One region of the Pseudoalteromonas sp. S3178 genome, then DNA from elsewhere that is predicted to be linked to it. Evidence: predicted binding sites of a transcription regulator. Region 1 holds the regulator's gene; the other holds the start of a gene.
What was found. Region 1 encodes FliA, which starts transcription of late flagellar genes. Its sites were predicted from a motif close to CTAAAGNTNNNNNNNNNNNNGCCGATA; they were not measured.
Positions count from the first base shown of each region.

Region 2: a site for FliA is predicted at 1,738-1,764, ahead of CWC11_RS13415 (DUF5610 domain-containing protein). Genes of this name have one in related genera too.

Region 1 is NZ_PNCW01000012.1:36,849-51,814, forward strand. It holds gene olsF (bifunctional ornithine lipid synthase OlsF) at 1-1,488, shown strand, start outside; gene dapE (succinyl-diaminopimelate desuccinylase) at 1,524-2,711, opposite strand; gene CWC11_RS02670 (OmpW/AlkL family protein) at 2,974-3,627, shown strand; gene CWC11_RS02675 (DUF2802 domain-containing protein) at 3,658-4,059, opposite strand; gene CWC11_RS02680 (chemotaxis protein CheW) at 4,077-4,574, opposite strand; gene CWC11_RS02685 (chemotaxis protein CheW) at 4,599-5,381, opposite strand; gene CWC11_RS02690 (ParA family protein) at 5,385-6,155, opposite strand; gene CWC11_RS02695 (flagellar motor protein MotB) at 6,168-7,127, opposite strand; gene CWC11_RS02700 (flagellar motor protein) at 7,130-7,894, opposite strand; gene CWC11_RS02705 (protein-glutamate methylesterase/protein-glutamine glutaminase) at 7,887-9,035, opposite strand; gene CWC11_RS02710 (chemotaxis protein CheA) at 9,094-11,316, opposite strand; gene CWC11_RS02715 (protein phosphatase CheZ) at 11,332-12,099, opposite strand; gene cheY (chemotaxis response regulator CheY) at 12,117-12,500, opposite strand; gene CWC11_RS02725 (RNA polymerase sigma factor FliA) at 12,541-13,251, opposite strand; gene CWC11_RS02730 (MinD/ParA family ATP-binding protein) at 13,278-14,138, opposite strand; gene flhF (flagellar biosynthesis GTPase FlhF) at 14,131-14,966, opposite strand, start outside.
Region 2 is NZ_PNCW01000045.1:1,160-16,125, forward strand. It holds gene murI (glutamate racemase) at 1-503, opposite strand, end outside; gene CWC11_RS13415 (DUF5610 domain-containing protein) at 569-1,708, opposite strand; gene trmA (tRNA (uridine(54)-C5)-methyltransferase TrmA) at 1,871-2,968, shown strand; gene CWC11_RS13425 (2-thiouracil desulfurase family protein) at 2,979-3,431, opposite strand; gene CWC11_RS13430 (thiol:disulfide interchange protein DsbA/DsbL) at 3,491-4,129, opposite strand; gene CWC11_RS13435 (thiol:disulfide interchange protein DsbA/DsbL) at 4,148-4,771, opposite strand; gene CWC11_RS13440 (serine/threonine protein kinase) at 4,806-5,780, opposite strand; gene ccoG (cytochrome c oxidase accessory protein CcoG) at 5,864-7,294, opposite strand; gene CWC11_RS13450 (hypothetical protein) at 7,582-7,941, shown strand; gene CWC11_RS13455 (hypothetical protein) at 7,941-8,147, shown strand; gene CWC11_RS13460 (UPF0149 family protein) at 8,174-8,761, opposite strand; gene CWC11_RS13465 (type II secretion system protein N) at 8,785-9,543, opposite strand; gene CWC11_RS13470 (type II secretion system protein M) at 9,547-10,020, opposite strand; gene gspL (type II secretion system protein GspL) at 10,017-11,225, opposite strand; gene gspK (type II secretion system minor pseudopilin GspK) at 11,222-12,211, opposite strand; gene gspJ (type II secretion system minor pseudopilin GspJ) at 12,204-12,854, opposite strand; gene gspI (type II secretion system minor pseudopilin GspI) at 12,855-13,229, opposite strand; gene CWC11_RS13495 (pilus assembly FimT family protein) at 13,229-13,816, opposite strand; gene gspG (type II secretion system major pseudopilin GspG) at 13,866-14,288, opposite strand; gene gspF (type II secretion system inner membrane protein GspF) at 14,361-14,966, opposite strand, start outside.

The DNA.
Region 1 (14,966 bases):
CATATACCAACAGAAGGTAAGTTAGTCATTGTTGCTAACCACCCTATTGGCTCATTAGACGCATTAGCGCTCATTAAAGTGCTCTCAGGTGTTAGGCAAGATTTAAAAGTAGTAGCTAACCGTATGCTAATGTCGGTAACGCCTATGCACTCTCTTTTACTGCCTGTAGATAACTTATCTGGGATGAGTAATAAACAAGAGCTAAACAATATACAAAATCATTTAAAAAGCGAGGGAGCCCTGCTCATCTTTCCTGCTGGTGAAGTATCTCGTTTAGGGCCAACCGGTATAAAGGACTGCAAATGGAATAGTGGCTTTTTACGCATGGCAAAAAAAGCTAACAGCCCTATTCTACCTATTTATATTAAAGCTAAGAACAGTCCTCTGTTTTATGGCACTTCGATGATTTACAAGCCTTTGGCTAGCTTGCTATTAGTAAAAGAAATGTTTAAGCAACGTCAAAAATCATTAGAGTTTGAAATAGGTGCCTCAATCCCTCCAGAGTCATATTTAATAGAAAACTTAAAAGACAAAGAGATTGTAAACCTAATTCGCAAGCAGCTATATCGCCTTACCACTAAAAAAACATTACCACTAAAAACACAAACTCCTATTGCAGTGCCTGAATGCAGAAAAGAGCTTAAAAAAGCCATAGAACAATGTAAGTTACTGGGGAAAACCCTAGATGGTATGCATATCTACCTATACCAATATACAGGTAGTTCACCTATTTTTAGAGAGCTTGGGCGCCTTAGAGAAATTGCTTTTAGAGCCGTGGGTGAAGGAAGTGGTAAACGCCGCGACATAGATAAATATGATATGGACTATCAACATTTGGTACTTTGGGATCCCACCCAATTAGAGCTTGTAGGTGCTTATAGGCTTGCATGTGCAAAAGACATTATAGATAAACATGGCAGAGAAGGTTTATACACCGACAGCTTATTTAGCTATACCGATGCTATGAAACCTTATTTAGAACAAGGTATAGAGTTAGGCAGAAGCTTTGTACAACCTAAATATTGGGGGCGAAAAAGCTTAGATTATCTGTGGTATGGGATTGGTGCTTTTGTAAAAAACTATCCGCAATACCGTTATTTATTTGGCGCTGTAAGCGTTCCAAATACGTTACCCGATCAAGCAAAAGCCATGTTAGTTTATTATTACCAACACTATTATAAAACTGATGAAGCGCTTGCAAGCCCTAATAATGAGTTTAAGCCTAGCGAGCAAGAGCTCATACAATGTAATACTGTTTTTAGCGGTAACGACGTAAAAGAAGACTTTGTTGAGCTTAAACACGTTCTTGCAAATATGAGTGTGCAAGTACCTACTTTATTTAAACAATATACTGAGCTTTGTAAGCCTGGCGGGGTAAAATTTTTAAGCTTTAGTATCGATCCCGATTTTAATAATTGTATCGATGGACTAGTACTCGTGGATATGCAAAACGTGAAAGATAACAAAGCGAAGCGTTACCTAGGTTAATAAGCATTAACTTAACTGCGAGCATGTGCTCGCTGTTAGTTTTCGTTTATAAAAATACGCGATAATAGATTAGTATAAATACCCTTAATCTTAATTAAATCATTAATTGAAACGTGCTCGTTAGTTTGGTGAATCGTTTTATTTAGTACACCACACTCTATTACTTGGGTGTGGTTATTTGAAAAAAAACGCCCATCTGATGTGCCACCGCTGGTACTTAAAAGAGGGTAACTGCCTGTTTGCTCATAAATGGCTTCCTCTACTTGCGCTATTAAGCACCCGTTATTATTAGCGCTGGTGTAATACGGCTCGCATGGACGCTCCCATGTGATAGATATTTTTTCTAAAAACTCATTTAATGTATTTAGTAATAATGCTTTAACAGCCGTACTGTTATAACCGTGACTATAGCGTACATTAAATGTGATTTCGCACTCACAAGGTACTAAATTATCAACCACGTTATTTATATTTATACCGGTTACTTGCAGTGTTGTTTTAGAACTTGCTTCATCTAGAAGCCAAACTTGCTCACTTAACGAATTTACTATTTTTGCGCCCAAATGCGCGGCATTAAGTGTATTTTGAGGATACGCGACATGCCCAGCCTTACCTCTTACGGTTATACGCGCAGAGAGCGCGCCACGGCGTCCGTTTTTAATTGTATCGCCAACTTGTATTGAGCTTGTAGGCTCTCCTACAATACAACCGTCTAATACAATGCCTCGCCTAGTTAGCCTATTTGCTATTTCTAAAGAACCAAACTCAGCTTCACCTTCTTCATCAGACGTAATAAGCCAATAAAGTGTGCCTGCTCTTGCAGACTTACTATTAATTAAATTTTTTGTAGCGCTTAACATCGCCGCTACACCGCCCTTCATATCAGCAGCGCCTCTGCCAAAAATAGCACCATCTACTATTTTACCTTCAAAAGGAGGGCTTAACCACGCGTCACCTGTTGCTGGTACAACATCAATATGGCCAGAGAAAGCAATGCTCGGACCCTCTTTAAATTTAATACTTGCTATTAAGTTTGTTACGCCATTTATAGTAAATTTTTCATAATTAAAGCCTAACTCTGTTAATTGCTTAATTAGCCAATCTATTGCACCCGCTTGCTCAGGTGTTACTGATTTAAAGCGAATGAGCGTCTGTAGGTACTCTACAACATCAACTTTACTATCTGTGTGTTTTATCTGTGATTCAAGCGCCGCTAAAAACATATTAAATATACTATGTAGCCTAAGAAGCTTTTATTAAAACGTGGTTTTATGACTCCCCTATGTCAGCCCTAATACATTCTTGTGACGATGAGCAAAATAAAATGTCAATATTTGCGATTAACGAATAACGCTAAAATTAATCTAAATCAATAAAGTGCTGCACAAGGTTCAAACATTTTTGAAACTTTGATCTAGAACAGGTTTTTAAATTTTTTATTCGTCAATAATAGTGGCAATTAAAAAGTCGTTCTCGGAGAACAGCATGAAAACTCAAATTAGCATTGCATTACTTACTTCTTTACTAGCACTCTCTCCTGCTGCACACGCTAACTTTAGCGTAAATGTTGGCGCTATTAACGTTAACCCTGACAACAGCAGCTCAGCAATTAACGAGGCGCCAACACTGGGTCTTAAAGGCGATTCAGATACACAATTAGGTATTACTATCGATTACGCATTTAACGACAAATGGGTGCTAGAACTTATAGCAGCTACACCATTTTCTCATGATGTAAACGGCGCTGGTGGTTTGGCTGGTAATAAAATTGCCGATATAAAACAATTACCACCTTCACTTGTCGCTCAATACCACTTTTTAGATACTAGTTATGCGCTAAGACCTTTTGTAGGTGTGGGTATAAACTACACTGCATTTTTTGACGAACAGCCATCGCAAGCCCTTAAAACAACACTGGGCACAGATGATGTAGAAGTAAAATTAGATGATTCTTTTGGCTTTGTAGCTCAAGTAGGCGCTAACTATAAAATTGATAAAAACTGGGGCTTGCACGCCATGGTATCGCTTATGGATATTGATACTGATGCAACGGTATACGCTAATGGTGCAAAAGCACTTACCTCAACGGTAGAGCTAGACCCTGTAGTGGCAATGTTTGGTGTTAGATATAGTTTTTAGAAAGTAGTATATGTGTGTGTTAAAAAGGCGCTATGCGCCTTTTTGTTTATGTAGTGAAAAAAGTAATTCAGCTTCAGCTCTTGGTAATTCGCATTCGCGTATAACTTCATCTAAATCAGCCCCGAGTTCAACCATTTTCACAGCACGAGAGTAGATCTTGGCATCGGGATCATCGTACTTTTGAGCCGCTTGTTGCTGTATTAAGTCTTGGTTTTGTTGTTCAACTTCAAGCACTCGCTTACCAATACTCAGCAATCCGGTTCTTAACTCTGACACTTCACTTCTTAAAATATGAGTTTGCTCAGATGATTCTTTAAGTTGCTGAGAAATGGAATCAATTTCTGCAGTGTGTTTATTTTTTAATGCAATAATTAACGCCAGCGATATAAGACCTACCGCTAGCGCCGATATAGCTATACTAAGTAACAGCATAATTTATTTGGTAAAGCTTATATATCGCTTAACTCATCCCATTCATCATCACTAAGTAGTTTATTTAAATCAACTAATATAAGTAATTCATTATCGCGATTACAAACACCTTGAATAAACTTAGCACTTTCTTCAGTACCCACATTAGGAGCACTGTCTATTTCAGAACTTCGCAGATAAACAACTTCAGATACGCTATCGGCTAAAATACCAATGACTTGCTCTTCTGCTTCAATAATCAAAATTCGAGAATTATCAGTAGTATCAGCTGCTGGTAAGCCAAAACGAGAGCGAGTATCAATAACCGTTACCACGTTACCGCGAAGGTTAATAATACCAATAACATAAGAAGGCGCTCCAGGTACTGGAGCTATTTCTGTATAACGAAGTATTTCTTGTACTTGCATTACATTTACGCCGTAGGTTTCTTCCTCAAGCTTAAACGTAACCCACTGTAAAATTTCATCATTATTATCTGCATTTTTATTTGCTGACAGTAATTTATCTTGATTCATGCTATTACCCCGTAATGGTCATTACTACTGACGGCTGTCTAAGCCTTTCTCTAATAATATATTTAAGTTGTCTACATCAATTAAAGCACACATTTTTTCTTTTATAACGCCCGCAAGCCATGGACGCTTGCTTTGGTTGGTACGCCATTTTACATCTTCTTTACTCAATGTAATGTTATTTATCAGCTTTTCAGCTAATAAGCCCCACTGACTATCGCCTAGTGTAATTAAATATTGATAATCTAATGACGCTTCTAATTTTTCATCGTACTTTTCTGGCATTACCCAACGAGCGGTATCAACAACGTTGAGTTTTTCCTCTCGGTTAAGCATGACACCTTTAAACCACTTAGGTTTACCAAACAAATGATTTACTTCACCTAATTGATGAATACCACCTAATGCCTTTAATGGCACAGCAAGTGTGAGCCCTGCCACTTCAAAAAATAACGCCTGAAACTCACCTTCAAAATAATCAGCCTTACCATCAATTGAAAGCTGCGGCTCAGTGCTTTCAAGTGCGGTAGTGGTTGCTTCTACATTGTCGTTATTAGCAACCTCACTAACATTTTCGGTATCAGATATTGGCTCTACATCTGAAGCGAGTAAATCTTGATCGAATACTTTTTCTGCTGCTTTTAATTGCTCTTTAGGTTTTAAATGAACTTGCTCAGGCTGTGTGCCATCTGGGAGCTGCTCGAGTAACTTTGCTACTGGCTCAAGGCTATCTACAGGCTCGTCTTCACAAAGCAAAGCCCCTAGGTATTGTTTCATTACTTTTTCATTAGCAAATAATTGCTTACTCATTCATTAACCTTGTTCAATTAAATACTCCAATAGCGCTTTATATGCATATACACCACGCGAGCGGGGACAAAATTCTATTGGCACTTTTTGCGCTAAGCTTGCATCTCTAAACTTAGTATCCACCGGAATAACACCTGGCCATACTTTATTAGTGTATGTATTTTGTAATGTTTTATATGCCTCTAACGATGCTTTAGTACGCTTGTCATACATAGTAGGAATTATAGTATATTGATAATCTTTCGCCTGAGAGGTTTGCATTAATTCCATTGTGCGCATCATTCTATCGAGCCCTTTAAGCGCTAAAAATTCAGTTTGTACGGGAACTAAAATACGCTCACTGGCGGCTAAAGCGTTAACCATCAACACACCTAAAACAGGAGGACAGTCTAAAATGGCATAGTCGTAATGTTCACTGATTTTTGCAAGCGCTTTTTTTAATATTAGTCCCATTCCCGTTTTATTACCCATACTTCTATCAAGCGTGGCGATGGCCATAGTTGCGGGTAAAATATCTAGATTTTCGAGAGTTGATGGACATAATGCTTGAAGTATTTCTTCGCTTTGCATACTCGTACCACGTGCAAAAATATCGTACACGCTGACTTCTAAGTCTTCAGAGTCTATACCAAAGTAATATGTGAGTGATGCATGAGGATCGGTATCTATAAGCAGCACACGTTTACCCTGCAAAGCTAAAATACCAGCAAGGCTAACAGCAGTGGTTGTTTTTCCAACCCCTCCCTTTTGATTTGCGACAGTCCAAATCTTCACATTTTGTCCTAATTACTGTTCATTGCGTGTGGTTATGCGAATACCACCATGAGGCAATCGAATTATTTTGATAGTATCGTCGTCCGAAGGTAGCTCGACTTCGTGCTCTACCGCTTCAGGCTCACTTTCTTGCTCACCTTTTTTAACTTCTTTTTTAGGCGGTAGGCCATACTTAGAAAGTGCAATTACAACTTTACGATTTTCAGCTCGCCCTGCGGCGGTACTGTTATCTGCAAACGGAGAGTATTGACCATATCCCTCTATAGCCATTCTTGCCGAGTTAATACCTAACGCCTCGAGCTCCACTAAAATACTGGTAGCTCTAGCAACCGATAGCTCCCAGTTAGAGCGAAAAATTTCATTACGAATAGTTTCATCGTCAGTATAACCGCGCACTCGTACATAGTTATCTACAGGAGCAATAATATCTTTAACTATTTTAACTACTTGCTTTGCTCTTGAGTGGGCAACTGAGCTTCCACTTGAAAACAACATTCCAGAACTAAGCTCTATAATCAACCAATCTTGGTTAAGCTCTAAGCTAGCCTCGCCATCACGAATTTCATCAATTAGTGCTGACTGTAATTTAACTAAAAGGCTATCAAGGGGTTTGCCTAAATACTTTTGTTGAATATTACTTGTATCACTTTGGCCATCAAGAAGCTCAGGGCCTTGCTCTTGCTTTTGAATACTTTCACCATAAAGAACTTCTTGCTCTGGCGTCACTCTATCGGTCAAAATTCCATTGCCGTTAACACCTTCACCTTGCTGCGAAAATTGGCGTGCAGACTTATCAAAAACATGTTCAAGTGAGTCAGATAAAACCTGAAAGCTTTCTTCTTTATTAATAGCAATAGCGTATAGCACTACAAAAAAGGCAAACATTATAGTCATGTAATCAGCATACGACACAAGCCAACGCTCTGTGTGTTGGTCTTTAGCGGCTGAATGACGAAGGCGCCTACGCAGCATAGTTACGCATCCACTAAATTAGGGCGCTCAACACGATAAGCCTCAAGCTTTAATTCTATATTCATAGGGCTTTCGCCAACGCTTATAGCAATCACACCTTCAGCAAGCATTTCATGGTATAGCATTTTTTGCTCAACTCGCTGTTTAAGCTTATTTGCCATTGGTAAAAACAGTAAATTAGCGAGTCCAACTCCGTAAATTGTCGCTATAAAAGCAGTTGCCACACCTGCGCCCAACATTTGTGGGTCAGTAATAAAAGACATTGCCTGAATTAATCCAAGCACAGCTCCTAAAATCCCAATGGTAGGACTGTAACCTCCCATGGCTTCATAAACACGAGCAGCTTCTAATAAGCGATCACGTTCAAGTAGTAAATCAATTTCGAGTGTGTCGCGCAGCTTTTGCTCTGAACAGCCATCAATCAGTAAGCTTAAACCTTTTGCAGCATAAGCGTCTGAGTGAGTTAGTGCTTCGTTTTCAAGCGCTAAGTAACCTTCTTGTCGAGCTTTATGGGACCAGCGCTTGACTTGCTCTATTGCTTCGTCAATATCATAGTGAGGAGCAACAAAAACCCAGCTACTCATATTCAGCATTTTTTTAAATGTACTGGCAGAGGTTTGTAACATAACCGCGCCAATAGTGCCGCCTAAAACAATAATTAATGCAGGCCCATTAAAAAGAGCTGAAACAACGCCACCCTCTAAAGAATAACCAATAGCTATTGCACCAAGCGCGACGACTAACCCAAGTATTGAGAGCTTATCCACACCCAGTCTCTCTTTTAATTCTCATAGCAACATCATCAAGTGCTAAATTTTCACTTGCAAGTCCTGCGTTTGCGATCGCTTGTGGCATACCATACACTACGCAGCTTTTTTCATCTTGAGCCCAAATTGTGGCACCAGTTTGCTTGAGCATCCGCGCACCATCACGCCCATCAGCGCCCATGCCAGTTAAAACAATTGCCAACACATCACCTTGGTAAGCCTTTGCTGCACTGGCAAAAGTAACATCTACACTAGGTTTGTAACTTATGCGTTCGCTATTATCTTCAAATACACGCAATGTTCTATTTGAGCCGCGCCCTTCAACCATCATTTGTTGCCCACCTGGCGCTAAGTAAGCCGTTCCAGGTTGTAAACGATCCCCTTGCTGAGCTTCTTTTACTTTAATTTGGCACAATCCATTTAGACGTGCAGCAAATGCTGGCGTGAACGCAGCAGGCATGTGTTGAATAAGTAAAATTGGGTGAGGAAAATTTGCAGGTAACTGAGTTAAAATAGTTTGTAGTGCAACAGGTCCCCCTGTTGATGTACCTATTGCAACAAGTTGGTAGTGTTTACCACTTGCTCGTATTGACGCATTATTTGAGTGAGCTTTTGCAGGCTCAGTACGTTGAAAGCTTCTATCAGGCTGCTTTACAGTGCTAGCCCCTGAAAAACTAGAGCGTACAGACGTTGCTCTTTCTACTGGTTTACTTGTAGTGATTGGCTTAAACGCTCTTGGCGCCCGCCTTCTTCCTATTTCTTTTACTTTTGTTTGTAGTAACTTAATAGCATCTTCGTTATTACGCGCAATATCTTCGAATTTTTTTGGTAAAAAATCCATTGCTCCAGCATCTAGTGCATCTAATGTTGCTGTTGCACCATCACGTGTTAGCGACGAAAACATTAATATCGGCGTTGGATTACTCGCCATTATTTCTTTCACAGCACTAATGCCATCAAGCACGGGCATTTCTACATCCATAGTGATCATGTCAGGGCGTAGCTGCGCTGTTTTTTCTACAGCTTCTCTGCCATTTACAGCAAAACCTATAACGTGTATGTCGCTATCTTGTTCAAGTATTTCGCTTACTCTACGGCGAAAAAAGCTTGAATCATCAACAACTAAAACTTTAACGGCCATTTAGCTCTCTTATTAAGTTTATGCGCAGGTAAGTATTTACTACATACCTGCATTATTATTAGCCTGCGTAATGTTTTAACATGCTTGGAACATCAAGAATAAGTGCAATACCACCATCAGAGGTAATTGTAGCGCCTGCCATACCTGGCGTGCCTTGAAGCAATGCATCAAGCGGCTTAATTACCACTTCCTCTTGGCCTATTAATGAATCGACAACAAAACCAACTTGCTGCGTTCCAATTTGAACAATAACAACATGTCCTTGGGCTTTTCGCTGAGAGCGGTCTGCACCTTTAACTAGCCAATGCTCTAGATAAAATAACGGAATCGCTTTTTTACGCACAATAATTGTTAATTGACCATCAACAACATTTGTCTTAGTTAAATCTAAATGGAATATCTCACTTACCCCAGCCAGTGGTAAGGCAAATGTTTGTGCCCCAACAATAACCATTAGAGTAGGTAAAATAGCTAAAGTTAGAGGAACTTTTATTTCTAAAATAGTGCCTACACCTAGCTCAGACTGTATGCTAACCGAACCATTCAATTGAGTGATTTTAGTTTTTACTACGTCCATCCCTACACCACGGCCAGAAATATCTGAAATTTCTTCTTTGGTAGAAAAACCTGGAGCAAAAATTAGGTTATAAGCTTCAGTGTCAGAAAGTCGACTCGCTTGGTCATGATCGAGAACGCCTTTACTAATCGCTATTTTTTTGAGTTTCTCAGCGTCCATACCTGCACCATCATCTTTAATGGTTAACAAAATATGATCGCCTTCTTGCGATGCAGATAACGTTACATTACCTGTTCGTGGTTTGCCTGCGGCTTCACGGGCGGCTGGCATTTCAATTCCATGATCGACTGAATTACGAACTAAATGCACAAGAGGATCGGCAAGCGCTTCAACTAAGTTTTTATCTAAATCAGTTTCTTCACCAACAAGTTGTAGATTTATATCTTTATTTAAACTACGCGCTAAATCACGAACAACACGAGGGAAACGGCCAAAAACCTTTTTGATTGGCTGCATTCGTGTTTGCATAACCGCACCTTGAATATCAGCAGTTACTACATCAAGATTAGATATTGCTTTACCCATGGCCTCGCTATCAGAGTTAGTGGCAAGACTCACTAAGCGATTTCGAACAAGTACTAGCTCACCCACCATATTCATAATTTGATCAAGACGTTTAGTATCTACACGTACTGTAGTTTCAGCTGGCGGTGGTGCTGCCTTTTTAGGTGCAGGAGGTGCTTTTGCTGCAGGCTTTTCAGGTGCTTTGTCAACTGGTTTTGGTGCAGGGGCTTTAGCTGGTTCCGCTTTTTTTACCGGCTCAGGCTGTTTTGCAGCTGGCGGTGAAACAGGCTCAGGTTGTTTTGCAGCTGGTGCGCTTTCTATCGATTTAGGAGCAGTCCCTTTACCATGAAGCTCATCAAGAAGCGCTTCAAACTCATCATCACTAATTTCATCATCTGACGATGAACTCACATCGTTTGGTGTTGCTTTAGCTTGTTCAACAGGAGCTTGTGCAGTGTTACTTTTTTCTGGTTCTGAGTTTGCTACAGCACCAAAACTACCAACACCATGCAATTCATCTAATAAACTATCGAATTCATCATCTGTTATATCGCCGCTAAAATCAGCACCGCTTGCTGTTGCTTCTTCAGCAATAGGACCTTGTCCTTTACCATGAAGTTCATCAAGCAGGTTTTCAAATTCGTCTTCGGTAATTTCATCTATTTGTGCATCAGCTGCGCTAGGTGCACCACTAAATAATTCATCAAAAGCAAATGGGTCTTCTTCGTCTATATCATTCGCTTCTACAGACTCAGCTTGAGGTTGATCTGGTTCATTTTGGGATGCTGCACCGGCTAGTTCAGCCTCTGTCGGCGGTAAACCAAGTATGTGAAGAGTTTCGAGTAACTGGGGGTCTGCAGGTTCAGGTTTGTCTCTATTTTGAATAGTCGCAAACATTTCGTTAATGGTGTCGAGGGCTTGTAATATAACATCCATCAACTCAGAGTTGACAGTTCGCACTCCTTGACGCAGTAAATCGAATACGTTTTCTGCACCATGACACGCATCAACAAGCTCCGTCATTGCTAAAAAGCCGGCACCACCTTTTACGGTATGAAAACCTCTAAATATAGCATTTAGTAGTTCGGTATCTTCTGGGTTATTTTCCAGCTCAACTAACTGTTCAGATAAAAGCTCTAGGATTTCTCCAGCTTCTACCAGAAAGTCTTGTAAAATATCTTCATCGACTTCAAAGCTCATGCAGTTACTCTCCTCTTAGAAGCCCAAACTTGATAAAAGATCATCGACTTCATCTTGATCAGATACAACATCATTACGTGAATCTTTATCAATAATAGGGCCTTCAGGACCTGCTAAAGTTTGTGTGGCAACTGGTTCTTCTGTTTTTTGTTGTTCTATTATTTCAGCTGTGCTGTCATCTTGTGCAGCAAAGGCTGTTAAAAGATGGAGTAAGCTCTCTTCAACTTCTCTTACAAGTTCTATAACACGACGAATGACCTGTCCGGTTAGATCCTGATAGTCTTGAGCCATTAACACGTTGGTCATTAAGCTCTGTAACTCATCGGTTTTATGATGAGAGTTGTTCATAAACTTATCGATGCTATGACACAGCGTCTTAAACTCACCTAACTCAATTTCGCGACTCATTAAGCGATCCCAAGTCGGTTTAATATGAGATATTTCATCTGCTAATTGCTGAGCAATAGGCAAACTTGCTTCAACGGCATCCATTGTTTTATTAGCTGCATTTTCTGTCATTTCCATAACATAATTAAGCCGCTTTTTAGCATCAGGAATAGCGTCAGTAGTTAAGTCAGTTAAACGTGTATCAAGTTCAAAGCTTTTAAGCGCTTCGTGCAATTGACGGGTTAACTTTCCAACTTCAGCAAATAATTCAGATTGCTCTTGTGAAGCGGTTTCTAAAATTAACTGATTGGCTTTCTCTTGCTCACCGTTTTCTAAAAAAACGACGAGTTGTCGAGCTTGTTCTAAAGTTATTTGAGGCGCAGCAGGTGCTGACATAAGCCTCTCCCCCATCATTAACCTAAACGTTCAAATACTTTTTCTAATTTAGTTTTTAATGTTCCAGCCGTAAAAGGCTTAACAATATAACCATTAACACCAGCTTGAGCTGCTGCAATTATTTGTTCTTTTTTAGCTTCAGCTGTCACCATTAGTACAGGGATATGCTTTAGCTTATCATCTGCACGAATCGCTCTTAAAAGGTCAATACCTTGCATTCCCGGCATGTTCCAATCTGTAACCACAAAATCAAATACTTGATTTTGTAACATAGGCAAAGCTGTAGAACCGTCATCAGCTTCTTGAACGTTAGTGAAGCCTAAGTCACGTAACAGATTTTTAATAATACGTCTCATCGTTGAAAAATCATCAACAACAAGAATTTTCATGTTTTTATCCAAAACATCCTCCAGTGAGGTTTTAACCTTAGTTTACTTACTACTAATTTATCCAGTCATTGATTTTAGCTTTAAGCTTAATCATCGCCTGACCATGTATTTGACTTACACGCGATTCACTTACATCGAGTATATGTCCTATTTCTTTTAAATTCATTTCATCGTTATAGTACAAAGAAAGTACCATTGCATCACGCTCTGGTAATGACTTAATTGCACTAAGCAAAGACTCATTAAACCGTTCATTTTTAACATTATTAAAAGGTTTGTCTAGTGATAAATCTTGCCCTACCGGAGTGATAACATCTTCATCAACTCCAAGATCCTCAATACCTAATACTTTACTTGCGTTAACATCATTTAAAATATGATGGTACTCATTTAACGAAATTTCAAGTTTTTCAGCAACTTCAGTATCTGATGGTTCACGATTTAAGCTGCTTTCAAGCTCCGTGATGGCCTCAGCTACTTGTCTACTTTTACGGTGTACTGAGCGAGGGGCCCAATCACCACGGCGCATTTCATCGAGCATAGCTCCACGTATTCTTATACCTGCGAAGGTTTCAAAACTTGCGCCTTTGGTTGCATCAAAGTTTTTTGAAGCTTCAATTAAACCTATCATTCCTGATTGAATTAAATCATCAAGTTGAACACTTGGCGGTAATCTAGCAATTAGATGGCATGCCACTTTTTTTACAAGCGATGCATGCTTTTCAACAATCACATTTAAGTTTTGTGTTGTTTGATATCCCATAGCTCTATTCACCAATGTTGTCATAATTAGCCGTTTACTAGTTTTTCAATGAAAAACTCTAAATGCCCAGATGGTTGGTTTGGTATTGGCCATTTAACTGCTTTTGTTGCCAGCGTTTTAAATGCAAGGGCTGCTGGCGAATTCGGAAAGAGTTCTACAATTACTTTTTGACGACGCGTTGATTTACGCATATTTTCATCATATGGAACGGTGGCAACAAGCTCCATTGAAATATCTAAAAAACGATCGGTTACTTTAGATAACTTTGCAAATAACTCTTGGCCTTCTCGCATACTGCGGACCATATTTGCAACAATTTTAAATTTATAAACACCATGCTCACGGCTTAATACTTTAATTAATGCATATGCATCAGTTATTGATGTTGGCTCATCACAAACAACAACCATGACATCTTGTGCAGCGCGAGAAAAACTCAGCACCATGTCAGAAATACCGGCGGCAGTATCTACAATTAAAATATCAAATTCAGTGTTGAGTTCACTAAAGGCACGAATTAAGCCGGCATGCTCTGAAGGCGACAGTTCGACCATACTTTGCGAACCCGACGTAGCAGGTACAATTTTTATTCCTGCAGGGCCTTCAACTAAAATTTCATCCAGCTCACATTCGCCAGATAAAACATGTGACAAGTTGCGCTCTACGCGCAAACCAAGCATCACATCACAATTTGCTAAGCCTAAGTCGGCATCAAGCACTAATACTCGATTACCTTGCTGCCCTAATGCAATAGCAGTATTTAGAGAAACATTTGTTTTCCCTACTCCACCTTTACCACCAGTTACAGCGATAACTTTTACGCCGTTGTTATTGTTTTGACTCATTTTGCGCAGGCCGCTTGCTTGATCTAATACTGTGTTAATCATACATCCCTACTGTGCTTGGCGCCACTGCTTGGTGCCTTGAATGTTGTGCTTTTGTTCTTTTTAAATACAATTGCTCAGCCTTTTTAACTAGTTTCTCAGCATTTGCAACTCGAATATCTTCTGGTACTCGTTGCCCGTTAGTAAGATACCCTATTGGAAGGCGATTTTGAATCGCAATACTAATAATCTCACCCAAACTTAAAGACTCGTCTAACTTGGTGAAAATACAACCACTTAACTGTACTTTTTTAAAGTGACGTACGGTTTCTTGTAGTACATTAATTTGTGCTGTTGCACTTAGTACTAAATAACTACGAATATCAACGCGTTGATTACGCATCAATGTATTTAACTGCTCAGTTAAACGCAAGTCTCGCTGGCTCATACCTGCTGTATCAATTAATACTAGACGCTTATTACGTAAATGATATAAAACTTCAGCTAATTCATTAGCATCTTTTACTTGTTTAACTCCACAACCAATGATTCGTCCGTATGTGGCAAGCTGCTCATAAGCACCAATTCTGTAAGTATCAGTTGTGATTAATGCGACTTTATCAGCACCATATTTTTGAGCGCCTAACGCTGCAAGTTTAGCAACCGTTGTTGTTTTACCTACGCCTGTTGGGCCAACTAACGCATAAACACCACCTTGGCGAAGTATCTCGTTGTTAGTTGTTTGCATTTGATCTTCGACCATAGTTAATAATGCTTTCCAACCTTGTTGGCGAGATACATCGTCAGGCACAAAACAAGCCATTTGCTGAGCGACTTCTTTATCTATACCCATACCGACTAAACGGTCAACCATACACGCACGTGTTGGAT
Region 2 (14,966 bases), on a different contig from region 1:
TCTTGATGGAGTTTGAGCATGTCTAAGGTTTGTGTGTAAAAATACTGCTCAGCTAAAGCAACCAACTTAACGCTACTATATAAGTTAACCGTTACATTACGTGCGTGTTCAGTAATTAAAGTTTTTGTATATGGACTTGTGACTGTAGCAGGTGTTGCCAATAGCGCTATGTGATTAGTACGAGTAAGCTCTGCTGCAGGCTTTATTGCAGGTACTACACCCACAATAGGAATAGAAGTTATTTTACGAACAGCACTCAGTGCCGACGTTGAAGCCGTATTACACGCTATAACAATTAAATCAACGTTCAATTTATTACTATTAATAAAATGGATTAATGAACATAAACGATTAATGATTGTTTGTTGGGACTGCGCTCCGTAGGGAAGTAGTGCATTATCCATAAAATAACTGTACTGAGCATCAGGAATGCTTTGTTTTATATGTTCAAGCACAGTGGTGCCACCAATACCTGAATCAAAAACCATTATATGCGCTGACAAACAACTGTTCCCACTAAACGTTAAGAACGGCAGTTTGCCATGAGGTATTTATAAAAGAAAGTAGTTTAACTTTGCTGAGTTTCTAAATCAGCGAGATCATCTGCCGCTGTATTTAACTGATTTAAATTTTCAAACATCGATTTTGTGTAATCAACTAGCTTATCGATTTCTTGTTGATCTTGGTTTAACCATTGTAAGATCCCAGCAAGTTGGTTTTGTAAGCCTAACTCACCTGCTTTTTCAAAAGCATTTTTTAGATCATCGTTAAAAGGAGCTAATGTATCAGCGATCTCTTTTTCTGGAGCAGGCTTATACTCTTCGTAGCTCTTAACTGTTGCGACTGTTTTTGTTTGACGTAAATCCATAGAAAAAGCCACCAGCTGCTCACTACCTAAGCTTAACTCTTGCGCTTGTTCAAATGCTTTATCTAAATCGCCACCAAAAAATGTTGAGCTTACGTTTTGTAAGTCTTCCATCATCGCATTAATTGCATCTTGCTCTTGTTCGTTTAATTCACCATTAACCGACATTGAAAAAGACACTTGGCGAGATTGCGAGGAAGAACTTGCATATGATTCACTATCGTTGGTTTTGCTATAACCGCTTGCTGATTGGGACTCGTATGCATCAGCAAAGCTTATACTTACTTCATCACCCTCGGCAGTTGTAAACTTGTACTGAGCATCACTACTCATACTGACGTATTGGCCTTGGCTTATACTTACACTGGCAGGTTGAGGGTTAAATAACGACTCCTCTAATGTATCTATACCGTCGTAGATACCCTCTTGTGATTTTTTAATGCCTTCTTCCATGTCGTCATTAAAAATTCCAGTGCCTTTAAGTTCTTCAACGGCATCATCAATACCCATTTGTACTCCTTTGCGCGCTTCGCCAAGCATATTCTTAAGCTTGTCATCGTCAGCGCCATTTGCTTTTGCCTTATTAACGGCGCCACTCACAAAGTCGAGTACATTTTTTACTATTTCATCAAAATCAAATAGTGATTTCTCTGCTTTTTTTTCTTGAACGGGTAAGCCTAGTTGCTCAGCCATTTTATCGCCGAGTACTTTTGCAGCAAGCTCTCTACCTCGTTGTTGATAGCTATCTTGAGGAGACTCAATTGTAGGCTGCTGAATATCAGCCTTAGTATTGAATTTATTGACATTACTGTTTGGCGTAAAGTTATAGTTACCTATTTTCATAAACTGTCTCCTATGCGTGCGTAGCTCTATATCGGCCAGCGCAAATAAAACTAAAGTTAAGCGAGCAAAAAAACACCATTAACTCTAACCAAAACTAGACAAATACACAGCGCCCCCTACAATAACGCCGATAAACAGATCTTAGATAAGGTAGTAGCGTTAATGGCAGTTATTAAAATAGATACCACACAGTACCAAGCGCAGTTAAGTGAAAAAGAGCAGCGTATAAGTGCACAATTTCGACGTTTTGGTGTGGAGCAGCTAGAAGTATTTAGCTCAGAGCCAACTAACTACCGTCAACGCGCAGAGTTTAGAGTATGGCACGATGGTGACGATCTGTTCCATATTATGTTTGATCAACAAACAAAAGAAAAAATTCGCGTAGATACATTTGATCCTGCGGCCCCTCTTGTTGGTGAAATCATGCAGGTGATGATTGAAAATCTTAAACCATGTGAGATTTTACGCCGCAAGCTATTTCAAATAGATTACCTATCAACCCTAAGCGGTGAAATTTTAGTGAGCCTGCTTTATCACAAACCACTAGATGAGCAGTGGCTAACTGAAATAAAAGCACTTAAAGAAAAACTAAGCAGCAAGTACAAAATTGATTTTATTGGCCGTGCCCGCAAACAAAAAGAAGTACTTGGTGATGACTTTGTTACTGAGCGTTTAACCGTTAACGGCCAAGAGCTTATTTACCAACAAGTTGAAAACAGCTTTACTCAGCCAAATGCTAAAGTAAATATTAATATGCTTGAATGGGCGCAAGACTTATGTAAACCACTTAAAAATGATTTATTAGAGCTTTATTGCGGTAACGGTAACTTTTCTATTGCACTGGCGGGTTCTTTTAATAAAGTACTAGCAACTGAAATATCTAAATCGTCTGTTCACTCTGCTCAGTATAACATTGCCAAAAACAATGTAGATAATCTCGATATTATACGTATGTCGAGCGAAGAGTTTACTCAAGCAATGAATGGTGAGCGTACTTTCTCTCGTTTAGAGGGCATAGATTTAAAAAGCTACGACTGCCAAACCATATTAGTTGATCCACCGCGCGCAGGCATGAATGAGTTAACGTGTGACTTAGTGGCTAATTACGAAAACATAATTTATATATCGTGTAATCCAGAAACCCTTGAGCGTGATCTTGATCACTTAACTCGTACGCATAATGTTAAGCGCTTTGCGATATTTGATCAGTTCCCTTATACGCATCACATTGAGTCAGGTGTTTTCTTACAGCGTAAATAACCAACCAAAATTAAAGTGCCAGTACTTTTATAAGTGCTGGTATTTGTTCTTCACTAAACACTTGAATCCCATTATTCATTAATAATGCTGCAGTTAAACCTAGACCTTCGATTTTTACTCCGCGATGCTTTCCATCATATATTGTATTTCGTCCGCAAGAAGGGCTCGATTCTTTAAGTAGAGCAAAACGAACTTTATTTTTTTTACAAACTTCTAGCGCTATATTAGCCCCAGTTTGAAATTGCTCTGTTACATCCTCTCCTGAATTAGTAATTACTCTCCCCTGTATTATTTCAGCAGGAGCTCTAGGAGTAGATAGCCCACCAACAACTTCAGGACAAAAGGATATTATTTTCTTATTACTTTGCCATAACCGTAATTGTGGATGCTGTAATGTTTGTCCTTTTCCATCATAACGAACAGGCTGCCCTAGCAAACAACTCGATACTAATATTTTTTCCATTGCTACATCCTTATAAAGCAAAAAAGCTCCCTGAGGAGCTTTTTTAGTTTTAGCTAAATTTATTTGCTAGCTAAATAATTAATCAGTTTACCAATGTCTTCTGGCTCAGTAATACCCGACTCTCGGCCAAGGTTTAATTTGTACTTACCATTTACAATAAATGTAGGTACGCCACGTAGTGCGCCTTTTTCTTTAAAGTAGTCTTGATCGCGTTTCATTTTAGAGCTTAGCGTACGTACCGAGAAGCTTTTGAAAAGCTTATCAAACTTATCGCCATCTACACCTTGTGCTACAAATATATCTTTTACATCAGCAAGCTCATTAAACTTAGCGCGCTTGGTATGAATGTGATTAAAAATTGCAGAAACAATTTTATCTTTTTGTGGAAGCACTTCAGCTGTCGCTAGCGCTTGGCTCATCATTTGTTGGTTTTCTGGATCGCGAACACCTACAAAATCCACATGGCTCTTTTTAAACTTAACATTTTTATCAAGCTTAGGTTTAAACTCACCAATTAATGCTTCCATGTTATTACATGCAGGGCAGTAAAATGAGAAAAACTCTTTAATCTCCGGCTTTTTAGTCGCACGCTCAGATACCACGTCGTAATGCACGCCTTCTTCATACGTTGCTGCAAAACTAGTTGCTGCCATTGGCAGTAATACTGCAAGTAAACCTGCTTTAACTAATTTGATCATTATTATTATTCTCCGAGATTAAAGTGTTAGTAAAAAAGCAACTAACTCGTCAAGTTCTTGCTGATTATTGATGGTGTTAATATTTATTTTATATTTATCGTTAACTATAAAAGTAGGCACGCCTGTAAGTGCGCCAATTTTCGAGTATTTATTTTGTTTGTCTTGCATTGCACGTTCAGCGGCAATAATTGGCATACTTGCAATGTCTTGATCGAATGTCGCGCTATCAATACCGTTAACTTCAAGTAACTTTTTAACGTCTTTCATTTGCGTTAAAGGAGCACGTTGTACATGAATGCTTTTGAATATTTGATCGCTAATGCTTTGCGCCTGCCCATGTTTTTTGCCAATTAAGTAGGCATAGCTCAAATTGCTTTGTGCTTGTGGCGAAACGCCGCCCAAAAAGTTCACATGGTTTTTAATGAACTCAGTACCTTCAGGTAGGTTTTTTTCGATTGCTTTAGCAACTGGCTCAAATTTAAAACAGTGCGGGCAATAGTAAGAAAAAAACTCAGTTACCTGTGGCTCTGCGCTTTTGTCTACATCAATCACTGTATATTGGTTGTCGGCTTCAAACTGTGCAGCAAGTGCTGCAAATGGTAAACATAAAAGTAATAAACTCAGTTTCAATTTTTTAAGCATTGGTATCTCGTTGTACTTATCTTTAAATAAAATATTATGGCAATAACTTAAGCGGTGCTTCTTGCAGTGCTGCAAGTTGCTCTTTTAGCGCTAAAATTTGTTGCTCCCAGTATTTGTCATCTGCAAACCACGAAAAGTTCCGTACAAAAGCAGGATCGCTCCATCGTTTAGCTACCCATCCCATGTAGTGAATAATACGCATCGCTCGCAGCGGTTCAATCAATTTGAGTTGAGTGTGGTCAAAATCACAAAACTCTTCATACGCATTTACAAGGGTGTCTAACTGTAACAGTTGCGTAGCCCTATCGCCACTGAGCATCATCCATAAATCTTGAATAGCAGGACCTTGACGGCTATCGTCTAAATCAACAAACATTAGCGCATCACCTGCCCACAATATGTTACCTGCATGGCAATCTCCATGTAAGCGAATACTGTGTGTATCTTTATACTGCGTTTGTGCCTGCTCTATTACTAAATCTAAAATAGTATAAAAAGCAGTACTTATTCCCATTGGCACCAAGTTACTTTTTTGAAGATGAACTTTGGCTGTATGTAAGTATTCTTCACAGGTAAGTGTTGGTCTGTGCGCAAATGGTTTGGTTTTAGCAACTTGATGCATACGGCCAATTAATCGCCCCATTACGTCAAGCTGATCTAAATTATCCACTTCAAATAAGCGACCGCCTACGCTTGGAAATAACACAAACAAATAGCCTTGGTGCTCAAACAAGCTTTGCCCATTATATTTAACCGGTGCAACGACTGGCACTTCAGCCTCTGCTAGTTCAAATGCAAAATCATGTTCTTCTTGAATTTGCTCTTTGCTCCAGCGTTCTGGGCGATAAAACTTTACTACGTAGCGCAGGCCATCTTCAGCCTTAAATTGATAAACTCTGTTTTCGTAACTGTTCAGTGCTAATAAACCCGACTCAGCATAAATGCCTACCGTTTCTATAGCATCGAGTATTAGGTCGGGTGTTAGGTCAATAAAGCTAAATTTACTCATACTCTTCTTATATAAAATAAAAGCGGGTTATTCACCCGCTTTTGTTAATTGCTATAACTTCCTACCCCTTGGGTAAGCCGATATTACCGTGCTTTAAAAAAGTTACTTGGCTGCGATATCGTTTCGTCAGGTTCACTGACTGGCGAAAGCACAAAGTTGAACTCGGTCATTGGTGCTTTTAAATCATAAGGGTCCATTACAAGCGAAAGTGGTACATTGTGAGACTGACCAGCTTGCACAGTAAATGTTTGCTTACCTATGTATTTAAAGTTATCAAGTCCTTGGACCTTAATGTTAAAGGTTTGCTCGTATTGCGCTTTATTAATCACTTTTAACGTGTAGGTGTTTTCTACCAAACCATCAAAGTCGACACGGTATAACTGGTTTCTATCACGGATAATATCAAAGTCCATGGTTTTACGCAGTGCTATATTAGCGACAAGCGCCCCCGTAAGTACAACAAGTATGACCGTATAACCTATGATTTTAGCTCGAAGTGGATTCGTTTTATTTTCAGGTGTTTCTAGGTTTCGCTCTGTCGTATATGAAATAAGCCCACGCGGATAGTCCATTTTGTCCATCACACCATCACAAGCATCAATACACGCACCACAGTTAATACATTCAGCTTGTAGGCCATTACGAATATCTATACCTGTTGGGCATACTTGTACACATAAATTACAGTCTATGCAGTCGCCCATTTCTAGGTCTTCATGAGCAACTTTACGCGAACGTGGACCACGGCTTTCGCCTCTTTGCTCATCGTACGTTACGGTGTAAGTATCTTTATCAAACATAGCTGATTGAAAGCGTGAATACGGACAAATATGTAAACACATAATTTCACGCATCCAGCCAGCGTTGGCATAAGTACATGCAGCAAAGAAGATAATACTTATTAATGCATAACCACCGACGCTAAAGGTGACAAAATCAGGGAGCAGTTCTCTAATGGGTGTAAAGTAGCCTACAAAGGAAATAGCGGTATACAAAGAGAACAAGACCCAGCTGGAATGCTTGGCTGTTTTTCGCCAAAACTTATCAAAATCCATTGGCCGTTGATCGAGCTTTTTACGCTGATTTGCAGTTCCTTCAAATTTTTCTTCAAACCAGATAAAAATAAAGGTCCATACGGTTTGTGGGCAAGTATAACCACACCACACTCGGCCATAAAAAGTGGTAACCAAAAATAGCGCAAACGCTGCCAACATAAATATAAATGCAAGAATAGTAAAATCTTGAGGCCAAAGCGTTAAACCAAAAATATTATATTTTTGGCCTATCAAATCAAACAATACAGCTTGTTGCCCGTTAAAATTGATCCAGGGTAATGCCATAAAAGCGAGCATGCCTAAAAAACCAATGCGTTGCCTGAGTAACTGATGAAGGCCTTTTACAGCACGCACATAAATACGATTTCGGGGATTAAACCTGTCATCATCTCGGCTTAAATCCGGCTTTTGGATTTTTACCTCTGCAGGTATATTTTTTACTTTAATTTGCTTGTCCATCGAAGTTCCTCAACGCCGCTTGGAAATAAAAATTCAGCAATACTCAAGTACTCTACAACTAAAGCGTGCACGTTACATGCTTGGCATATTTAGGTGAATAAATAGCCTCTTGAATAGTTTCAGATATTTCAGAAATATCTGACTGCTGTTAGCTATTATAACAATATTGGCTAAAATTACTGACTTAGATTGCTAATAATTTATTCATCTCAGTTACTTGCTTTTAAAATGCAGTTTATTACACTGCATGGTAATTTAACCCTATTTAGATCAAGGTTTACGTATCCATGAAAAAATTTATTATATTGGTAGTGCTGATCCTTGCCTTTTTCACTATTGACCATCCTTTAATAAAAGAACCCCGTGAAAAGTTATTAGGAGAAGGCATTGGCTTTTTAAGTGATGCCAGCAAAGTAAACAGAAGCCCTGCTGCAAACATGGCTAAAAATAGAATAGCCACTCAGTTAAAGCTTTCTGAATCTGAGCAAGAGTACATAGAAAAAACATTTACGACTGATGATTCAGTACAGCTTTTTCATTTACGTTACTGTCGTGAGCGCGATCTTAACTTGTATTTTTACGATGAGCGCTTAAACACGGTGTGTAAAATAGTCTCTGAAGCTTTAGAGCAAAAGCGAGCTAAGTAATGGATTTTTCTAACCTAAATAAAAAAGCCAGCGACTCGTTTTATAAGCAACGCAATATGCTCAAGCAATTAGCCCAAGGTAAAACGCTTAAGTGTGAAAAATGTAATGGAGTTTTAACGCTTGATCTAGCCACCAGCGAATCGGGTAAAGGCTTAGTAAAGTGCAAGCAAGGCTGCACTGATATTGTTTTAGAACTAGGCGCTTAGATTAAGCGCCTAAAAGGCAAAGCAAATTACTCGTCCCAACTATCATCTGTAATTAAACCACTATTAATAGCAACAACTTCAATCAGCTCTGCAAAACCTAATGCAAAATCACCCATAGATTCATACTGATATTGGCACAGGGCGTCTGAGGTCATATTATTTTGTGCTGCAATTTGTGTTACGGCTTGCTGATCAAGTGCAAAAAAGCTAAGTGTACTAAGTGCGCTTTCTAGTGCTTGTTTAAATTCGGCATCTAACTCGGGAGCATTTAAAAGAGGCTCTGCATACGCTTTCGTCGCCACTAAAAAACCTTCACTCCACGGCTTACAAAACTCAAGGTTAAACTCTACTGGTAACTTGTACCCAGTTTCAAACACTTGCTCACTAATTTTATGATAAAGCGCCATGAATAAAAACAGCATCTCTTCGTCTAGGTCGTTAGCTGTGTTTGGTAGTATTTGTGTAAGCCACTCGTGCACATCAAGTGGGCTGGGCGAACAAATAACGCCAAATAAGTAACCTTCACTTTGCTCAAGGGTCATAGCTTGAGGCTGAGTGTTTAAAAACGTGCTGAGCTGCTTTGCATGCAACTCAGTAAATTGGGGTATTTGCATTAAAACTCTTTATATTAAATCAATTAAAAATTGAGCGGGTAGCGACCTTGGTTATCTGGTCGGCCTAAAAACTTAACCGCATCATGTACATCTTTTGGTAAGCTGGCATCTGGTTTTACATAACCGGCGACACTAAAATCAAAATTAGCTTTAAGTGTAGCATCTGCTTCAAGGCCTAACGTATTATCTGGGTCAATTAATATAGCTACATCACCCGACTTACAGCTTAACTTGCCTCCAAGAGGGCCTATATTGAACCAGCCATTTAACCCTTGTACATCAATATTTGGGCTCGCTATTTCACCCTTTAACGATTCGCAATAAGGTGCACCCGAGCTATATTCTTCAAGATCTAATATTACACGACCTTTAGCTGTTACTGGCAATGGTAGCTGTATTCTACCCATCGCACGCTCAACCGTTGAGCGAACTAAACCATCTGTAACTTTTACTTTGTTATTAAATAACCCAAAACTTATGTCGGCATAACCAGAAATATCACTACGTTCACGCGCATTACCAAATTTAATATTTGCGTTTAACTTACCAGTAAATAATTGCCAGCCTGCTACATCCCAACGCACGTTATTTAATTGCTCGCCCTCAAAGCGTACTTGCATCATTTGCCCTTCCCACACAGTACCAACAGTTTGGCCAATTTCTAACTGTTTAGGCAAGTAAGGTTTTGCTATATCAAGCGCTATAACCGCCGGTAATTTAATAATACAAAACACAATAAAACTGACTAAAAATACAGCCGATAACATTATTATTTTTTTCATTAATTAATTCTCTAATACCAAGCGGCTTACACTTACATAACCCGATTTGTCGTCACGGCTTAAATCTAAATTTTCAATTTTTAAACCATGCTGATTTACCAGTTCATCTAACCATTCGATTAGTTGATTAAACTCTACAGAGTCGAGCGTTAAACGAAGTGACCCCGTACTAGGCTGCATTTTACTAATATCTATTTGATAACGACCACGTGTAGAGTTAACAACTTGGCTTAAGTTTGTATTGCTCGCTACGCTAGTATTACCCGCCGCTTTTAGCTTTACTATGCTTTCATCAACCCAAACAAGAAGCTCTTGTTGTTTTATTTGTGACTGTTGTGCTTTTTCTATTGCGTTATTTAATGGTCTAAATATACCCATAACTAAAACAAAAATAATAAATACGCCACCAGCGATCATAACTAATTGCTGCTCTTGCTCTTTTAGTGAGCGCCAATATTGCATTAACTGCTTTTTCATACCGCACCTCGCAGTTTAATTTCGCCCACTACATAATCACCGTCGTTATTTAAAGAGCCTTGCTCAACGGTTAAACCTTGTTTTTCGAGTATGCTTTTAACTTTACCAAATGTTTGAAAGTCTTTTGCTCTAGCGCGAATACGCAGCTCATTTCGACGCTTATCGTAGCGCAGAGTTTCTGGGGTAAATTCGCTCACCTGAGAAAACACATCAACCAAATTTGCGGTTAAGTCTAAAAAGCCAGCTTCACTTGAACCTTGCACTCTATCAAGTGCGCCTTTTATTTGGCTTTTAATTAAGTTAGGGCGAACTTTTACGCCAGGAAACGCTTTTTGATATCTATCAACCACTTGCGCTTTAGCTATTTTTAGTTCCGAGTTGAGTTGGTGCAGTTCTATTGCTTTAATCGCAACCGTAGAGACTAGCGCAACGCCTGCAATAATTGCTGCGCCTTTCCAGTATCCCCACCACAATGAGCTTTTCTTTTTAAGCTGATAAAGGCCTTGGCGCAAATTAAATTTAACGCTATCTAATTGCTTTGCAAATAAAGCTAAAGGCAAGTCGTATTCATTGGTTTGTGCGTGTAGGTTAACACTTTCAGGAAAGTGATTCGCAGGGCTAAAATGCTTAATGTTTGGATTGCCTAAAGCCGTTAAATAATTACTTAACCAACTTGGTTCAACCGCACTAATATGCCATTGCCCTTGTTTAAATAACCACTGGTTATTAAGTTCAATAGCAGTGGCCTCACCTTCATCTCCCATAGGGAGTAACAGTGCATCTGGTAATATTTTATAAACAGATAAATTATGCTCTGCAAATAACGCAAGCCATTGTTCAAACCATTCACGATCGGTCATTGCTACACGTATGGCATGTTGCTCGCCAAGCATAGTTGGCTCGCCTACTGCTATAAATAAGTCATCTACATCACAGGCTATATCTTCTTCAAGCATGTACGGCAATGCTTGCTCAAGTTTACGGTTCCACTTTGTGGGTAAGGCAACTGTCTTTAATTGCACTTGGTCACTTGGTAGTAAAACGATAACTTCTCTGCTTTGTGCTTTTTCACTTAACTCAGTTAAGTGGCTTGCATTGGGTAATTCACCACTGGCTATTATTTCTTGTTCTTGTGGTGAGTATATTAACCAGTTAAGCAGTTCTTGTTCGGTTTGACCCGTGCGGATCAACAGTATTTCTGTCACTGTACGCCTCCAAATTTTCGCGCCAGTATCGTTACGTCGCCATCTTTAGCGTGCAGTAATGTGGTCATCGAAAAACGCAATTCAACAAAGTTTGCCTGCGTTTGTAATTTAAAATATTCGCTATTAATACTAAATAAGTCTTTTACAGATTCTACGTTTGCTCCACCTTGTTGCTGCACCTCAGTGAAAAACTCGTCAATACTATCAAAGCCTGTTTCAGGGCGAGCCCCAATAACAGCTTCAGCAGCAGATAAACTCAGTTCATCAATCATGGCACTTAAAATGAGAGCTTGCTCTGGCTGTAACGTATTTACATTAATCAATAATAAGGGGCTGCCTGGTATTACACATACATACGGTAATACTTTTTCCATTACTAATGGGTTAAATCCTTTCACTAAACGCAGCTCCGATGTTGACGCAAATAAGCTATTTGCAGTCATATACGGAAATTTACGAGATAAATACTCATCCTCCTCCGCACCTGAACGATAAGTAATGCTGTCCTCATCAAGCCAATCAAATACGCTATCGGCCATCGCCTCTTCTGACTCATCCGCAGGTAAATCTTCAATATTTTCAAGTAGTGTAAATAACGCTTTATGCGCAGGGTTTGTTTTACTTGTACCGCTTATATCAGGTGCTTGCGCTAAAGCATTTAAGTTTAAGCAAGCTTGTAAATCAGTAATTTGACCACTCAATGTACCATTATCGACCGGGTACGCAGTATCACCTTGAGTTGCCCAAATTTGATCAAGCGATGTTTTATCGGCATCATCTTTCTTACTCTGTATGAGCCCTTTTATAGCTAGCTCTTCTGCGCCGTACGCATACCATTTAGCTTGTTGATGACCTTGTAGGTTAGTGCTTTTCTGAACTTGCACCATCAAATTAGCACTCATTTCAACCGCTAAAATAGCAGCTAAAGCAACAATAAATAAAACGATAACAAGTGCTGCGCCACGTGACGCTTGCTGTTTACCCATTATCCACACTCGTACTTTGTGTTGTACTTGGTGGCGCAACAACCTTACCCTGACCAGGAACTAAAAATACTCGGCGAATAGGTTCAGCCTCTATTTGCTGAAGTGTTACAGCAACGGCTTTAGGAAGCGCTTTAATTTCCCATTGTTCTTGCCATGCATTTTTATCATCTAAAAACTCAAACTTGAGCTCTTCTACATTTTCAAGTATTCGCTGTACACGCGGCTCCATATTATCAAGCTGGTCCACGTATACCCTGTAAACGCGTTCAAGGTTGTCATCTAGCACTCTGTAGCCCACAGCTTGTAATTCAGAACGCGGTAATAAGTTTATAGGATTAACCCAGCCGTCGCGCACAAATGCGATGCCATCGTATTGGCTTTCTAACACATAACGACCTGCTAGCAAGTATTGCTCTTGTACATCGCCCGATTCGTTTCGAACGGCACGTTTGGTCATTTGGCTAAAATCTTGATCCATTAACCTAAAAGTAGTTTGTAGCCCGTTCAACTCAGCAATTTTTTCATCCGAAGCATCTTTTGCTTTGGTGGTGCTATCTAATATTTGATGGGTGGCAATAATTACAAAAGCTAAAATGCCCAGTGCCACCATTACTTCTAGCAACGTAAATCCGCGCTGCTTCACTTACTTACTGCCTTTGTTAAGGTAAGTTGAAAGCTCATATGCCGAGTTCTCATACTTTTCATCAGTAAATACATTAATTGTTACTTTAACAAAGCTTTTGTCGGCTGTAGCTGTTACCTCTTGTTGCCAAAACCATTCAACACCCGCCATTACTTCACTACCTCGTGCATTGTTTTTACCTTGCCACTGCTCACCTTTGGTACGTTGCTCAATAAGTACGTTTTCAGCAACCCAGGATGCGTACGTTTGCTCTTCAATCGTCGTTAAATGATGTATATGCTCGCCAGTGGCTTGCATAGCAGCTATACCTGCCATAGCACAAATGCTAAGCGCCACCAGTACCTCTAATAGCGTAAAGCCTCTATTAAGCTTCATTATTCTGGCTCTCGGCGAAAATTAACAGGTGCAGTAAACTCGCCTTCAATGAAATAAACAGGTTCACTTTGCTCTTTTAATTCAAGTATTAGTTGAAATGCACTGACCTCACCCGATGATAAAATAAGCACTTGGGGTATTTTTACTTTTTTAAGCTCTAACAAGCTATCTTCATCACCGCCGCTCATTAGCTCGCGCCAATTAGCTTGTTCTAACAAGTTATCTTGCGCCCACGCTAAATCTTCTAAATTTAAAGTAAGCTTTAAACGCTCATCCAGCTCTATGGGTTTAAACAGCTCTTCACGATCAAAAGTTATCCATTTTTCACCATCAAAGACTAAGTATTCTAGGGTGTTTTCTTCGACTAAAAAACCAAGTTCCACCTGATTTAAAATTGCAAATTCAGATGCCATATTAATGGTGGTATGCAGCCTAAGTGCTTGAGTGTCTAACTCATCTTCAGCGCCACCCTCTAAGCTGTATACCACCATTTTTGTGGCAAAAGCGATGATCACTAATACCACTAAAATTTCGATTAAACTAAAGCCTCTACTTTTTTTATTCAGCTGCTTAAGGCTTACTTGCATAGCAAGCCTCGAGCAGTTGTGTAATTATGCATAAAAGCGTAGTTAGACATTATTGTTCGTCTTCATCCCAGTTACCAATGTCATCATCGGTGCCAACTTCGCCATCTGGACCCATAGAAAAAATATCAAACTTACCAATTTCACCTGGGCTAATTAACTGGTACGTATTACCCCAAGGATCCTCTGGTAGCTCGCTAATAAAGCCGCCATCAGGAAAACGTTTAGGAATTGGCTCAATGCTTGTTTTATTAACTAGCGCTTCTAAACCTTGCTCTGTAGTTGGGTAGCTTTTATTTTTAAGCTTGTACAAGCTCATCGCATCTTCAAGTTGTTGAATATCTAAATGCGCTTTATCGATAGCGGCCTCTTCTTGCTGACCCATAATATTAGGCGCAACAATTGACATAATCATCCCGATGATAACTAGTACCACCATTACTTCTAATAAAGAAAAACCTGATTGTTTATTCACGTAAATACCTCGTTATTCTAAAAACACTAAGCAAAAATGATTTAGGTAAAATCATTAATATATAAAAACTTATTAAAGCCCTACAGCTTTGTTCATCGCCATTATTGGTTGCAGTATTGCCATTACTATAAACAATACAATAACAGCCATTGAGGCTATCATTGCAGGCTCAAGTAATTTAAGTGATACGTTAACCATACTTTCAAATTCTCGGTCTTGGTTGTTAGCGGCGCGCTCTAGCATTTGCTCAAGCTCACCTGATTTTTCACCACTGGCTATCATATGCAGCATCATTGGTGGAAACAACTTAGTTTGTTGAAGAGCCGCTCTTAAGCTTGCCCCTTCGCTTACTCTGTCGGAAGCATCGCCAACTGCTTTTTTAATTTTTTCGTTAACTAATACACCACCTGAGATACGCATACCTTCAAGTAGCGGTACAGAACTTGACGACAAAATACTTAATGTACGTGCAAAACGAGCAGTGTTAATGCCACGCGCTACTTTACCAATACCTGGCATGTGCAGTACTTTGTCATCCCACCAAAATCGTATTTTAGGCTGTTTAAGTGCATGCTTAATGCCTATAGCAATTGCGGTAATCGCGATTAAACTAATAAACCAATAATTTTGCACAAAGTGACTGCCAGCCATTACCCACTCGGTGGTCCATGGTAGTAC